2 regions of the Cupriavidus sp. 01L43 genome follow, and region 2 is predicted to be linked to the other one. Evidence: predicted binding sites of a transcription regulator. Region 2 holds the regulator's gene; the other holds the start of a gene.
What was found. The regulator sigma-54, encoded in region 2, starts transcription at its own class of promoters, with help from an activator protein. The targets are predictions, from matches to a motif close to TGGCANGNAANCTGCTTT.
Positions count from the first base shown of each region.

Region 1: AC1DP9_RS21110 (ammonium transporter) is a predicted target of sigma-54. The motif match lies at 4,302-4,319, and genes of this name have one in related genera.

Region 1 is NZ_JBFTSH010000014.1:76,224-82,738, forward strand. Features, by position in the region: gene AC1DP9_RS21085 (SDR family oxidoreductase) at 1-569, shown strand, start outside; gene AC1DP9_RS21090 (class I adenylate-forming enzyme family protein) at 660-2,420, shown strand; gene AC1DP9_RS21095 (CreA family protein) at 2,449-2,925, opposite strand; gene AC1DP9_RS21100 (acyl-CoA thioesterase) at 2,928-3,413, opposite strand; gene AC1DP9_RS21105 (HU family DNA-binding protein) at 3,562-3,843, opposite strand; gene AC1DP9_RS21110 (ammonium transporter) at 4,352-5,554, shown strand; gene AC1DP9_RS21115 (mechanosensitive ion channel family protein) at 5,708-6,515, shown strand, end outside.
Region 2 is NZ_JBFTSH010000003.1:12,800-19,314, reverse strand. Features, by position in the region: gene hprK (HPr(Ser) kinase/phosphatase) at 1-270, opposite strand, end outside; gene AC1DP9_RS06945 (PTS sugar transporter subunit IIA) at 327-782, opposite strand; gene hpf (ribosome hibernation-promoting factor, HPF/YfiA family) at 1,261-1,614, opposite strand; gene AC1DP9_RS06935 (RNA polymerase factor sigma-54) at 1,665-3,146, opposite strand; gene lptB (LPS export ABC transporter ATP-binding protein) at 3,280-4,080, opposite strand; gene lptA (lipopolysaccharide transport periplasmic protein LptA) at 4,121-4,765, opposite strand; gene lptC (LPS export ABC transporter periplasmic protein LptC) at 4,829-5,464, opposite strand; gene AC1DP9_RS06915 (KpsF/GutQ family sugar-phosphate isomerase) at 5,477-6,460, opposite strand.

The DNA of each region.
Region 1 (6,515 bases), on a different contig from region 2:
CCAATATCTCGTCGAAGGAAGACCTCCAGCACCTGGTGGACGAGACCAACCGCACCTTCGGCAAGGTGGACGTCCTGGTCTGCAACGCCGCCTCGAACCCGTACTACGGGCCGATGAGCGGCGTGACGGACGACCAGTTCCGCAAGGTACTCGACAACAACGTCATCTCCAACCACTGGCTGATCCAGATGGTGGCGCCGCAGATGATCGAACGCCGCGAGGGCTCGATCATCATCGTGTCGTCGATTGGCGGCCTGCGCGGCTCCCCGACGATTGGCGTCTACAACGTCTCCAAGGCGGCCGATTTCCAGCTCGCGCGCAACCTGGCCGTGGAGTTCGGGCCGCATAACGTGCGCGTGAACTGCATCGCCCCCGGCCTGATCAAGACCGATTTCGCGCGCGCGCTGTGGGAAGATCCCGAGCGTTACAAGCAATCGACCCAGGGCGCCCCGCTGCGCCGCATCGGCGAGCCGGTCGAGATTGCCGGCGCCGCCTGCTTCCTGGCCTCGGCCGCCAGCACCTTCATGACCGGCCAGGCGATGGTCGTGGACGGCGGCGTCACGATCTGACCCCACCCCCTCCCGGGCGGCGGTGGCTCCGGCCCCTGCCGCCCTTCGCGTTTCTGCACGTCCACCTGCAATGCAGCCCCGGAGGCAGTCATGTCGCAACATCCTCAGCAAACCGCCGTGTGGCCGGTGATGTCCCTCGCCGAAGCCCACGCCCGCCTGACCGCGCCCGGCGCGCCCTTCGAAACCGAGACGCGCGTGATCCGTGGCATTCCCACGACTGTCTGGAAAAACGCCCCGCCCACGCTACGCGACCTGTTCCTGGTGGCCGCCGGCTGGGGCGAGAAGACCTTCGTCGTCTATGAGGACGAGCGCGTCAGCTACCGCGCGTTCGCACTGGCCGCCACGGCGCTGGCGCACCAGCTGATCCGGGACGGCGTACGCAAGGGCGACCGCGTTGCCGTGGCCATGCGCAACCTGCCCGAATGGCCGGTGGCGTTCTTCGGCGCGCTGCTGGCGGGGGCCATCGTCACGCCGCTCAATGCATGGTGGACGGGCGCCGAACTCGAATACGGGCTGGCCGATTCGGGCAGCCGGATCGCCATCGTCGATAACGAGCGGCTCGGCCGCATCCTCGAGCACCTGCCGGCCTGCCCGGCGCTGGAGCGCGTCTATGTGTCGCGACTGCCTGAGAGCGGCGACTTTTCCCAAATCACGGGCGACGCCCATATCGCTACGCTCGAATCGGTGATCGGCCCGTCGTCGGCCTGGAACGGCCTGCCCTCGCAATCGTTGCCGGCCATCCCGCTGGACCCGGACGAGGACGCGACGATCTTCTACACCTCGGGCACTACCGGCAAGCCGAAGGGCGCCGTGGGCTCGCACCGCAACGCCACCTCCGTGGCCGTAGCGGCCCAGTTCAGCCCGCTGCGCAACCTGCTGCGGCGCGGCGAGCCGGTGCCCGAGCCGGATCCGAACGCCCCGCAGAAGGCGGCGCTGCTGGCGGTACCGTTCTTCCATGTCACGGGCTGCATGTCAGTGCTCAATGGCGCACTCGCGACGGGCGGCAAAATCGTGCTGCTGCATCGCTGGGACACGCTCCAGGCCATGGCGCTGATCGAGCGCGAACGCTGCACGGGGGCCGGCGGCGTGCCGACCATCGCCTGGCAGATCATCGAGCATCCCCGGCGCGGCGACTTCGATCTGTCATCGCTGGAGAACATGAACTATGGCGGCGCACCGGCCTCGCCGGAACTGGTGCGGCGCATCAAGGAAGTGTTTCCGCACGCGGCGCCCGGCATTGGCTGGGGCATGACGGAGACCTCGGCCACCTTCACCAGCCACAGCGCGGAAGAGTACGTGTTCCGGCCAGACAGCAGCGGCCCGGCCCTGCCGATCGGCGAGATGAAGATCGACGATGGCTTCGGGCGCGCGCTGCCCTTGGGGGAGACCGGCGAGCTGATGGTGCGCGGCGCGAACGTGGTGCACGGCTACTGGAACAAGGCCGAGGCGACGGCCAAGACCTTCGTCGATGGCTGGCTGCACACTGGCGACGTCGCCCGGCTGGACGCGGACGGCTTCCTCTATATCGTCGACCGGATGAAGGACATGCTGATCCGCGGCGGCGAGAACATCTACTGCATCGAGGTGGAAAGCGCGCTGTACGCCCATCCGGCGATCATGGATGCGGCGCTGGTCGGCATCCCGCACCGCACGCTGGGCGAGGAGCCCGGTGCGGTGGTGAGCCTGAAGCCGGGCATGGCTGCCACGGAAGCGGAGTTGCAGGATTTCGTGCGGCAGCAGCTGGCGGCGTTCAAGGTGCCAGTGCGGATTATCGTCAGCGGGGAGATGCTGCCGCGCAATCCCAATGGGAAGATTCTGAAATCGAATCTGCGCAAGCTGTTTGAAGCCTGAGGTTGCTGAGGGGCTGAGGGGCTGAGGCTTACTTGACGGGGATCGGTGTCCCGGCCGGCACCGGTACCGCCGTCACCGCGTTCTGCGGGCTGCCGCTGACGATGCGGTCGGAGTAGGTCAGATAGACCAGCGTGTTGCGCTTGCGGTCCACCGCGCGCACCACGTGCAGGGTCTTGAACAGGATCGACATCCGCTCGGAAAACACGTCTTCCTGCGCCTTGACCGGGCCCTTGAAGGTGATGGGGCCCACCTGGCGGCAGGCAATCGACGCCTCGGGCGGGTCTTCGGCCATGCCGAGCGAGCCCTTGATGCCGCCCGTACGCGCCCGCGAGACGTAGCAGGTGATGCCGTCCACCTGCGGATCGTCATAGGCTTCGATCACCACCTTGTCGGAGCCGGTGACGCGGAAATTCGTGCTGACGCTGCCGATTTCCTCGGCCTGCGTGATGCCGGAGAGCGCCCACAGGCCGGCGACGGCCATCATTCCGATGCGGATGTTCGCCATGGTCAGTCCGCCGAACCCTTGATCTCGTCGTGCCGGCGCTCCATTTCCTGGCGCAGCGCGCGGCGCTGCTGGGCGGCGGCAAAGCGCTGGCGCTCCACCTCGTCACGCGGTTGCAGCGGCGGCACCTCGGCTGGCGCGCCGTTGTCGTCCACGGCAACCATCGTGAAGTAGCAGCTATTGGTATGCCGTACCACCTTGCTGCGAATATTCTCAGTCACCACCTTGATGCCGATTTCCATCGAGCTTCGGCCGGTGTAGTTCACGGCAGACAGGAAGGTGACGAGTTCGCCCACGTGGATCGGCTGGCGGAACATCACCTGGTCCACCGACAGCGTGACCACATAGCGGCCGGCGTAGCGGCTGGCGCAGGCGTAGGCCACCATGTCCAGGTACTTCAGGATGGTGCCCCCGTGCACGTTGCCGGAGAAGTTGGCCATGTCCGGCGTCATCAGCACGGTCATGGAAAGCTGGTGGGACAAATCGTTCATCGCAGAAAATCCAGAAATCGAGCCTGAGGCGCGGGCAGTGTAACCCGACGAGGCGCGCCAATGGGCAAATCCGCGCGTGGACATCATGGCCCAAAAAGAAAAGCGGCCCCGAAGGCCGCTTTCCGTACTTTCAAGAACGCGAACTTGCTTACTTCTTCTTGTTCACGGCGTCCTTGAAACCCTGGCCGGCGGAGAACTTCACCGTCTTGGCGGCCGGGATCTTGATCGTTTCGCCGGTGCGCGGATTGCGGCCGGTACGGGCAGCACGCTTGCCCGAGCTGAAGCTACCAAACCCCACCAGGGTGACCGAGTCCCCCTTGGCCACTGCCTTTTTGATACTGTCCAGCGCGGCGTTCAGCGCGCGCTCGGCGGCGGCGTTGCTGAGTTCTGCTTCCGCGGCGATGGCCGATACCAGTTCACCTTTATTCATGGCTAGATTTCCCTTGTTGGTCGTCGTCACCGGACATCTGCCTGCCGGCAAATTACCGATCGGCGCAGTCTAATCTGCCCTTTGCGCCTTGGGCAATCCCCAGTGGCACCGAAGCAACGAAAACGGCCGGAAAACGTTCTCTGGCAAGACTTAGCGGGGGTTTTACCCCTCTTTTCCCCAAATGGAATCGTCACTTTTTCGGCCCGACACGTATCGTGCGGCGCACATGCACGGGGCCGCGCTTCGTCGGCCTCCCCCCGGGCGAGGACGCACCATTCTGGATCGCACCGCGCGCGCCATACGCCCGCTTTTGGCGCATGGCGATCCAAAATGAGGCGTGGCTCGTACGGCGGCGCAGCCGCTGCGCGCAATAGTTGATCCGACAACTCGCCCGGAAACGCCACACCAGTGCGCCACGCACCGCCTCGGCGCTATTTTCCCCATTCTGCATCGCTGTCTGGAACGGAATTTGCATACTCGTGCTCCCATTTTGAGCATTGAGGTAGCAATGGAAAACTGGAAAACGGGCGCCGATGCGATGTTCATCCTGCTCGGCGCCATCCTGGTACTCGCCATGCACGCGGGATTTGCATTCCTGGAACTCGGCACGGTGCGCAAGAAAAACCAGGTGAATGCACTGGTGAAAATCCTTGTTGATTTTGCCGTTTCCACGATTGCTTACTTTTTTGTCGGTTATACGGTGGCGTACGGGGTGCAATTCATGTCCGGTGCCGAAGTCCTGGCACAAAAGAGCGGATATGAACTGGTGAAATTCTTCTTCCTCGCCACATTTGCGGCGGCCATTCCGGCGATTATTTCGGGAGGCATTGCGGAGCGCTCGCGATTCAATCCGCAACTGGTCGCCACCTTCATCCTGGTAGGTTTTGTCTACCCGTTCTTCGAAGGTATCGCCTGGAACAACCGCTTCGGCATCCAGGACTGGATCGCCTCGGTTGCAGGCTCGCCGTTTCACGATTTCGCAGGCTCGGTCGTCGTGCATGCCGTGGGCGGCTGGATCGCCCTGCCCGCCGTGTTGCTGCTGGGCGCCCGGCGCGGCCGGTACTCGAAGGACGGCCGCATCAGCGCGCATCCGCCCTCGAACATCCCCTTCCTGGCGCTCGGCGCCTGGGTGCTGGCGGTGGGCTGGTTCGGCTTCAATGTGATGAGCGCCCAGACCGTGGACAAGATCAGCGGCCTGGTGGCCATCAATTCGCTGATGGCGATGGCCGGCGGCACGCTGGCGGCGTGGTGGGCCGGCCGCAACGACCCCGGCTTCGCCTACAACGGCCCGCTGGCCGGGCTGGTGGCCGTGTGCGCCGGCTCGGACCTCATGCATCCGCTCGGCGCGCTGATCACCGGCGCGGTGGCCGGCGTGCTGTTCGTCTATTTGTTTACGCTGGCCCAGAACAAGTGGCATATCGATGACGTGCTGGGCGTCTGGCCGCTGCACGGCTTGTGCGGCGCCTGGGGCGGCATCGCGGCGGGCATCTTCGGCACCCATGCGCTCGGCGGCATGGGCGGGGTGTCGCTGGTCGCGCAGCTGATCGGCACGGCGCTTGGCATCGTCATCGCGCTGGTGGGCGGCACGGTGGTCTACGGTGCACTGAAGAAATTCGTCGGAATACGACTGGATGCCGAAGCCGAGTTCAATGGCGCGGACCTGACCCTGCACCGCATTTCGGCCACCCCGGAGCGCGAGACCAACTGGTAATCCACCCTTGTTGGGACTGGGAGAAAGCGGCCGGACAGCGTTCCGGCCGCTTTGTTATTTGCGCATATCGAACGGCGGATTTTCGCGAAATTATTAACTTGAACTTGCCCGCGACGAGGCCAATAATGCCCTTGCCTAACAGGAGCATGCCCCATGGATACCTCTTCGTTGCAGAGCTTTCGCGAGTTGATCGTCGGTTACGCCACCGTGTTCGGCGTCAAGATCCTGGCCGCGCTGGCCTTCTGGGTGATCGGCCGCTGGCTGATCCATTTCGTCGTCCGGCTGGTCCAGAACTCGCTGGCCCGGCAGAAGGTGGACCCCACGCTGCTGCGCTACGTCGGCTCCATCGTCACCGTCACCCTCAACGTGGTGCTGGTGATCGGCATCCTCGGCTACTTCGGCATCCAGACCACCACCTTCGCGGCGCTGATTGCGGCGGCTGGCGTGGCCATCGGCATGGCGTGGTCGGGGCTGATGGCGAATTTCGCGGCCGGCGCCTTCCTCGTGGTGCTGCGGCCGTTCAAGGTGGGCGATTTCGTGACCATCGGCGGCGTGACCGGCACAGTCAGGGAGATCGGCCTGTTCGCCACCACGCTCGACACGCCGGACAACGTGCTGACCGTAGTCGGCAACAACAAGATCTTCTCGGACACCATCCAGAATTTCACCGCCAATGCCTACCGGCGCGTGGAACTGAAGGCGCAGCTGGCCGGCTCGACCGACGCGATGGCCGCCGTGGCACTGCTCAAGGAGCGCATCGGCGCGATTCCCAACGTCCTGGCGGAACCGCCGGTGGACGTGGAAATCCTCGAATTCACGCTGGTCGGCCCGGTGCTCGCCGTGCGGCCCTACTGCCATAACGATCACTACTGGCAGGTCTATTTCGATACCAACCGCGTGATTCGCGAGAGTTTTGGCCAAGCCGGATTTGCCGCCCCGATGCCGGCGCAGATGGTGGTCA
Region 2 (6,515 bases):
CTCGAGCAGGATCAGCTCGCCCATCTGGCGCTTGCGCGGCTCGTCGTCGAGGCGCTGGTAGTACAGGATTTCCGGCTTGCCGAGCACCTGGATCCGGTTCGGGTGGATCAGGTTCAAGTGGCCGACGAGGTCCGCCGCCGAGGTGGCTTCGCGGGCGAATTCCACGTCGAAGGCCCGGTCGGCCCCTTCCAGGCCAGCAACCCACGAGAGCTTGATATCGGCTGCGTTGTCGTCGAAGATCGACTGCGAGGTGACGCCGGTGAGTTCCATGCGCGTATGACTTTCGGGGGCGGACAGGCCGTTTCAGGCGGCCGTTGGGGCGGGAGTCAGGGGTGCCACTGCGTCAGCAGATCATGCACCGCTTCCGACGTGGGCAGTGTGGCGAGGCCCTCGCGCATCTCGCGGTCCGAGAGCAGTTGGGCGATTTCCGACAGGATTTCCAGATGTTGTTGCGTGGCCTGTTCCGGCACGAGCAGGAAGATCAACAGCGACACCGGCTTGCCGTCCGGCGATTCGAACGGAATGGGCTCGGCCAGGCGCATGAAGCCGGCCAGCGGCTGCTTGAGACCCTTGATGCGGCCATGCGGAATGGCCACGCCGGCACCCAGACCCGTGGAACCCAGCGATTCGCGCGCGAACAGGTTATCGGTCACGGTAGCACGCGCCACGCCATGGTTGTTCTCGAACAGGAGCCCGGCTTGCTCGAACACCCGCTTCTTGCTGGTGACGGTGACGTCGAGATGGATGTTGCCGGGTGGCAGCAATTTGGCCAAACGATTCATGGGCGATGCGCGAGAAGTCAGGTTAGCGGGCCGGGGCGCGAAGGCCGTCCCGCCGGATTCGGGGCGAAACTTTGGTACCGAGATCTTGTCTGGGACGCCCGCATTGGAGCGTCCGGCCATTATAGAGCAGGGCTCCACCGCGATTTTGCGATGCAGCGCCGGGGTCGCGGCGGTGCCACGACGTGCCGGCCGGCTTGCCCACCCGGGGTGTCCCGGGGCCGTCCTGTCGTTATTTGTATGGCGGAGCATACACCGAGGCGGGCGGCTTGCGAACACTTGTTCCCATTTTGACCGCTCCCGGGTGCCCCGGGTCGCCCTCCGGCGTGGCAATAAGGTAACGAAACATTCCAGGTGCCCGCACCGTCACTGCCATGGCGCGCGCCCATCAAAAAAGCCGCGCTGATTGCGCGGCTTGAGCTCTTCTTTTCAGTCCTCTGCAGGGTCGGCAACCGCTCTGTTTTCGGTTGCCTGCAGGTGTCTACTGCTGCGTCAGTTGCTGGGCGGCCATCTGGTACTTCACCGCCTCGCGATCGTGGCCCTGTACGCGGTCCTTGTAGCGGATGACCTGGCGGTCGAGCTTGTCGACCAGACAGTCGATCGCCGCATACAGATCTTCATGATGCGCTTCGACGAAGATGTCCTTCCCCTTCAGATGCAGATTGATTTCCGCGTACTGGCGCCGGTCCTTCTCCTTGTGGTTGTCCACCGATAGCAGCACGCTCACGCCGATGACCTGATCGAAATGCCTGACAATTCGCTCCAGTTTCGTTTCCACATACTCACGCAGCGGGGGCGTGATGTCGAGGTGGTGTCCACTGATCTTGAAGTTCATAGCGCTTCTCCTTCTGAAAGAGCCGCACCAGGCAGGCGGTTGCGGCTCGGCTACAAAGTCTTGCGGAGATTGACTGCGGGGATCTTGAGCGCTTCGCGGTATTTCGCCACCGTGCGGCGTGCGACCACGAAGCCTTGCTCACCCAGCAGTTCGGCGATCCGGCTGTCGGAAAGAGGATTCCTGGGGTCTTCGGCTCCTATCAGTTGCTTGATCAGCGCGCGGATTGCCGTGGAGGAGGCCGCGCCGCCAGTCTCCGTAGAGACGTGGCTCCCAAAGAAGTACTTCAACTCGAAAGTACCCATGGGCGTGGCCATGTACTTATTCGTGGTGACCCGGGAAATGGTCGACTCATGTAAACCGAGTGTATCGGCTATTTCCCGCAAAACCAAGGGGCGCATCGCGATTTCGCCATGCGTGAAAAAGTTCTTTTGACGTTCCACAATTGCCTGCGAAACACGCAGGATCGTATCGAATCGTTGCTGGATGTTCTTGATAAGCCACCGCGCCTCCTGAAGCTTCTGCTGCAGGCCTGCCGTCCCCGTTTCGCCCTTCGCGCCGCGCAGGATCTGCGCATACATGTCGTTGATGCGCAGCCGTGGCATGACATCCGGATTGAGCGCCGCGATCCACCCGCTGCCGCTCTTGCGCACGAACACGTCGGGCACCACGAAGTCGGCCTCGGGACGGTTGAACGCGTGCCCCGGATACGGCGCCAGCGAGCGAATCAGTTCGTGTGCCGCCTTCAGTGCTATTTCGTCCACCTGGAGCGCTTTCTTTAGCCGCGTGTAGTCCCGCACGGCCAGCAGTTCCAGATGATGATTGACGATGGTCAGCGCCAGCTCACGATGCGAGTGCTTCAGGCGACGCAATTGCAGGCTGAGGCACTCCGCGGCATTGCGCGCGCCCACGCCGGGCGGGTCGAAGCTCTGCAGCAGGGTCAGGATCGCGTGGACTTCGTCGATCTCGAATTCGAGTTCCTCGGGCAGTTCGGTGCAGATTTCCTCGAGCGAGGCGCTCAGGTAGCCGTCATCGTCGAGCGATTCGATCAGGAAGATGGCCAGGCCCTTGTCGCGCACCGAGATCTTCAGCGGGGCCAACTGCCCCATCAGGTGCTCGCGCAGCGTGGGTTCGGCATCGCGCAACTGCATCGGCGACTTTTCGTCCTCGTCGCCCTGGGGGCGGCGGGCGAAGTCGTCGAGGCTCCAGTCGCTGCCGTAGTCCTCGCTGCCGTTGTCGTTGTAGTTATCGTCCTCACCGCCGGACGCGCCGTCGGTGCGCGCATCGCCGTTGGGCTGCGGCTCGGAAGAGGCCGGCGCGGGGGCGCTCTGGAGGTTGACCGAGCCATCGGCGGCTACCCGCAGCGGGCTTTCGATCCAGTCGTTTTCGCGTTCGAGCAGGGGATTTTCGGTCAGCGCCTGTTCCACTTCCTGCTGGAGTTCAAGCGTCGAGAGCTGCAACAATCGAATCGACTGTTGCAGCTGCGGGGTCAATGCCAGATGTTGCGAGAGACGAAGCTGAAGCGACGGTTTCATGCGACCTATTCTATGCGCATCCTTCCGACTATGGAACGGAAATTGCTATCGCCTATCGCTCTGACTTCCTGATCGACCCCGGCTGTCGCCGTGGAGGCCGGGAGAAGCGCGGCCGCACGCGGCGGCCGATGGGTCACATGCGGAAGTTTTCGCCCAGGTACACGCGTCGCACGGACTCGTTGGCGATGATTTCCTCAGGCTGGCCGGCGGCCAGCACCGTGCCTTCGCTGATGATGTAGGCGTGGTCGCAGATGCCGAGCGTCTCGCGCACGTTGTGGTCGGTGATCAGCACGCCGATGTTGCGCGCCTTCAGGAAGCTCACGATGCGCTGGATTTCGCCCACGGCGATGGGGTCCACGCCGGCGAACGGCTCGTCCAGCAGGATGAAGCGCGGCGCGGAGGCCAGCGCCCGGGCAATTTCCACGCGGCGGCGCTCGCCGCCGGAGAGCGACAGCGCCGGGTTGTTGCGCAGATGGGCGATCTGCAGGTCATCCAGCAGCGAATCCAGGCGGCGTTCGATCTCGGCCTTCGGCAGCGGCTTGCCCTTCTCCAATTGCAACTCGAGCACGGCGCGGATGTTTTCCTCGACGTTGAGCTTGCGGAAGACCGAGGCCTCCTGCGGCAGGTAGGACAGGCCCATGCGGGCGCGCTCGTGGATCGGCAGGCCGCTGATGTGCTGGTCGTCCAGCACGATGTCGCCCTCATCCAGTGCCACCAGGCCCACGATCATGTAGAACGACGTGGTCTTGCCGGCGCCGTTCGGACCGAGCAGGCCGACCACCTCGCCGCTCTTCACGTCCAGCGAGACGTCCTTGACCACGGTGCGCGAACCGTAGCGCTTCTTCAGGTGGCGCACGACCAGCGTGCTGCTGTCGGTACGGGCGGCCGACGGGGCTGCGGAGGCGTTCGGGGCGAGCGTGGCGGAGTCGTTCATCAGGTCAATGCATGCGTGACGCGGCGGGCGCGTCCGGGGTTCAGGGCTTGCCGGGCGCGGGCGCCGGCTTCAGTTCCAGCGGCGGTGGCGGCGCGGCGGCGCCGCTGGCCGGGTCCGCGCGCGGCGAGAGCACGGCGCGCACGCGGCCGGACGGGTTGCCGGTGGAGGTGTTGTTGTCGCCGCCGGCAGCCGTGTAGTACTCGTTGCGGCTGTCGTAGGTGATCACGGCGCCGCGGATCTCGTCGACGGTCTTCGCGCCGGCGATGCGCGCCGCACGGGCGTGGCCGATCAGCTTCGACATTTCCTGCTTGCCGTCGTACTCGATGCGGTCGCCCCAGCCGTCGATGTATTCGTCCACGCCGTCGCGCTTCTGGCGGATATACGCCTGGCGGCCCGGATTGGCCGTGGCCACCGCGTACTGGTAGCCCTCGGGGTCGGTGCGGATCTGCGCGGCGTCCGACTTCAGCACCATCGTGCCCTTGGTCAGCACGACGTTGCCGGTCAACGTGTAGATCTGCTTCACGTCGTCATAGCTGGCGTTGTTGGCCTCCAGCACCAGCGGCTTGTCCTTGTCGGCACGCTCCGCCAGGGCCGGCTGGGCCAGGGTCGCGCCGAGCGCGGCGATTGCCACCGCCAGGGCGGGCACGATGCGGCGACAGGACAACGTCGTCAGGGATGGGGTCATGTTGGTCAGCTGAGAGAATGACGGGCGATCCGTTGCCGGCGCCTGGCGTGCTTGTTGTTGTGCTTACTGCGTGGTCCGGGCCTGCCCCGACGGCGGATTCATGACGATGGTGCCGCGTACGTTGCCGAGCAATTGTACTTCGCGCGTGACATTGTTGAAGACCAGTCCGTTGGCCGTCATCACCGACGGGCCGCGCGTGAGTTGTACCGCTTTATCGGTCTTGACGATGTCGTCATTGACCAGCAACTGGAAATATTGCGATGCAGCGGTCATGCGCGGGTCCTTCGACGGATCCACGCCGGGTTGCCGTACCAGGAAGGCATTGCCGTACAGGTCGATGACCGAGCCCTCCGAGTTCATCACGCCCCGGTCCGCGTTGACCGTGACCGGGGGGCGGTCCGGCTGGTAGGCGCGCATGGCCGGCGTGGTCACCTCGTAGGTCTGGTCGTCCTCGAAATGGATCATCTTCACGCCGGTGAAGCGCATCTTGGTGGCGCCGGTCGTGTCCAGTTCCGTGGCCGAGAAGCGGTCCATGTAGTAGTCCGCCTCATGGCGCTTGGCGCGGTTCTGGGCGGCCTCGTCCTCATGGGGCGAGTTGATCTGCACCAGCCAGAACGTGCTGCCGGCGACCATCGCCATCAGCAGCAGCGGCAGCAGCCGCATGACCAGACCGGAGATCCTGCCGAAGAAGTCGCGCATCGCCGGCCCCGCTCAGATGACCTTGGCGCGGGTCAGGTCATGGATGTGGAGCGCGCCCACGAGCTTGCCGTCGCCATCGACCACCAGCAGCTGGTTGATGCGGTTCGCTTCCATGATCTGCACGGCTTCCACGGCCAGCTGGTCCTGGTTCACCACGTGGGGGTTACGGTGCATGACCTCGCCGATGGGCACGGTGCGCCAGTCGCGCGGGGTTTCCAGCAGGCGGCGCAGGTCGCCGTCGGTGAACACGCCGATGGCGTGGCCGTCCGGGTCCACCACGGCCGTCATGGCCAGGCCCTTGCGGGTGATTTCCATCAGTGCCTGGGCCAGCGGGGTGTTTTCACGCACCTCGGGCACGCCGTTGCCGGTGCGCATGACGTCGCGCACGTGGGTCAGCAGCTTGCGGCCCAGCGCGCCGCCCGGGTGCGAACGGGCGAAGTCTTCCTCGCCAAAGCCGCGCGCGTCCAGCACGGCCACGGCCAGGGCGTCGCCCAGCGCCAGCGCCGCCGTGGTGCTGGCCGTCGGGGCCAGGTTCAGCGGGCAGGCCTCCTGGGCCACGGCGCCGTCCAGATGGGCATCGGACAGCTTGGCGAGGTTCGATTCCGGGTTCCCGGTGACCGAGATCAGCCCGGCGCCGATGCGCTTGACGATCGGGACGATCGACAGCAGCTCGGCCGTCTCGCCGGAATTGGAGAACGCAATCAGCACGTCGTCGCGGGTGATCATGCCCAGGTCGCCGTGGCTGGCCTCGGCCGGGTGCACGAAGAACGACGGCGTACCCGTGGAAGCCAGCGTGGCCGCCACTTTGCGGCCGATATGGCCGGACTTGCCGATGCCGGACACGACCACGCGTCCGGTGCAGCCCAGGATCATCTGGACCGCCTTGGTAAACGCGGGCGTCAGTCGGTCAGCCAGCGCGGAAACGGCGTCGGCTTCGATCTGGAGGGTATGGCGGGCGAGCTTAAGTGCTCGTTCCGCATCGAAATTGGCTATCATGGCGACGAAGTATACCAACGAATGCGATGGCGACCGGCCCGGCTTTTCTGCCATG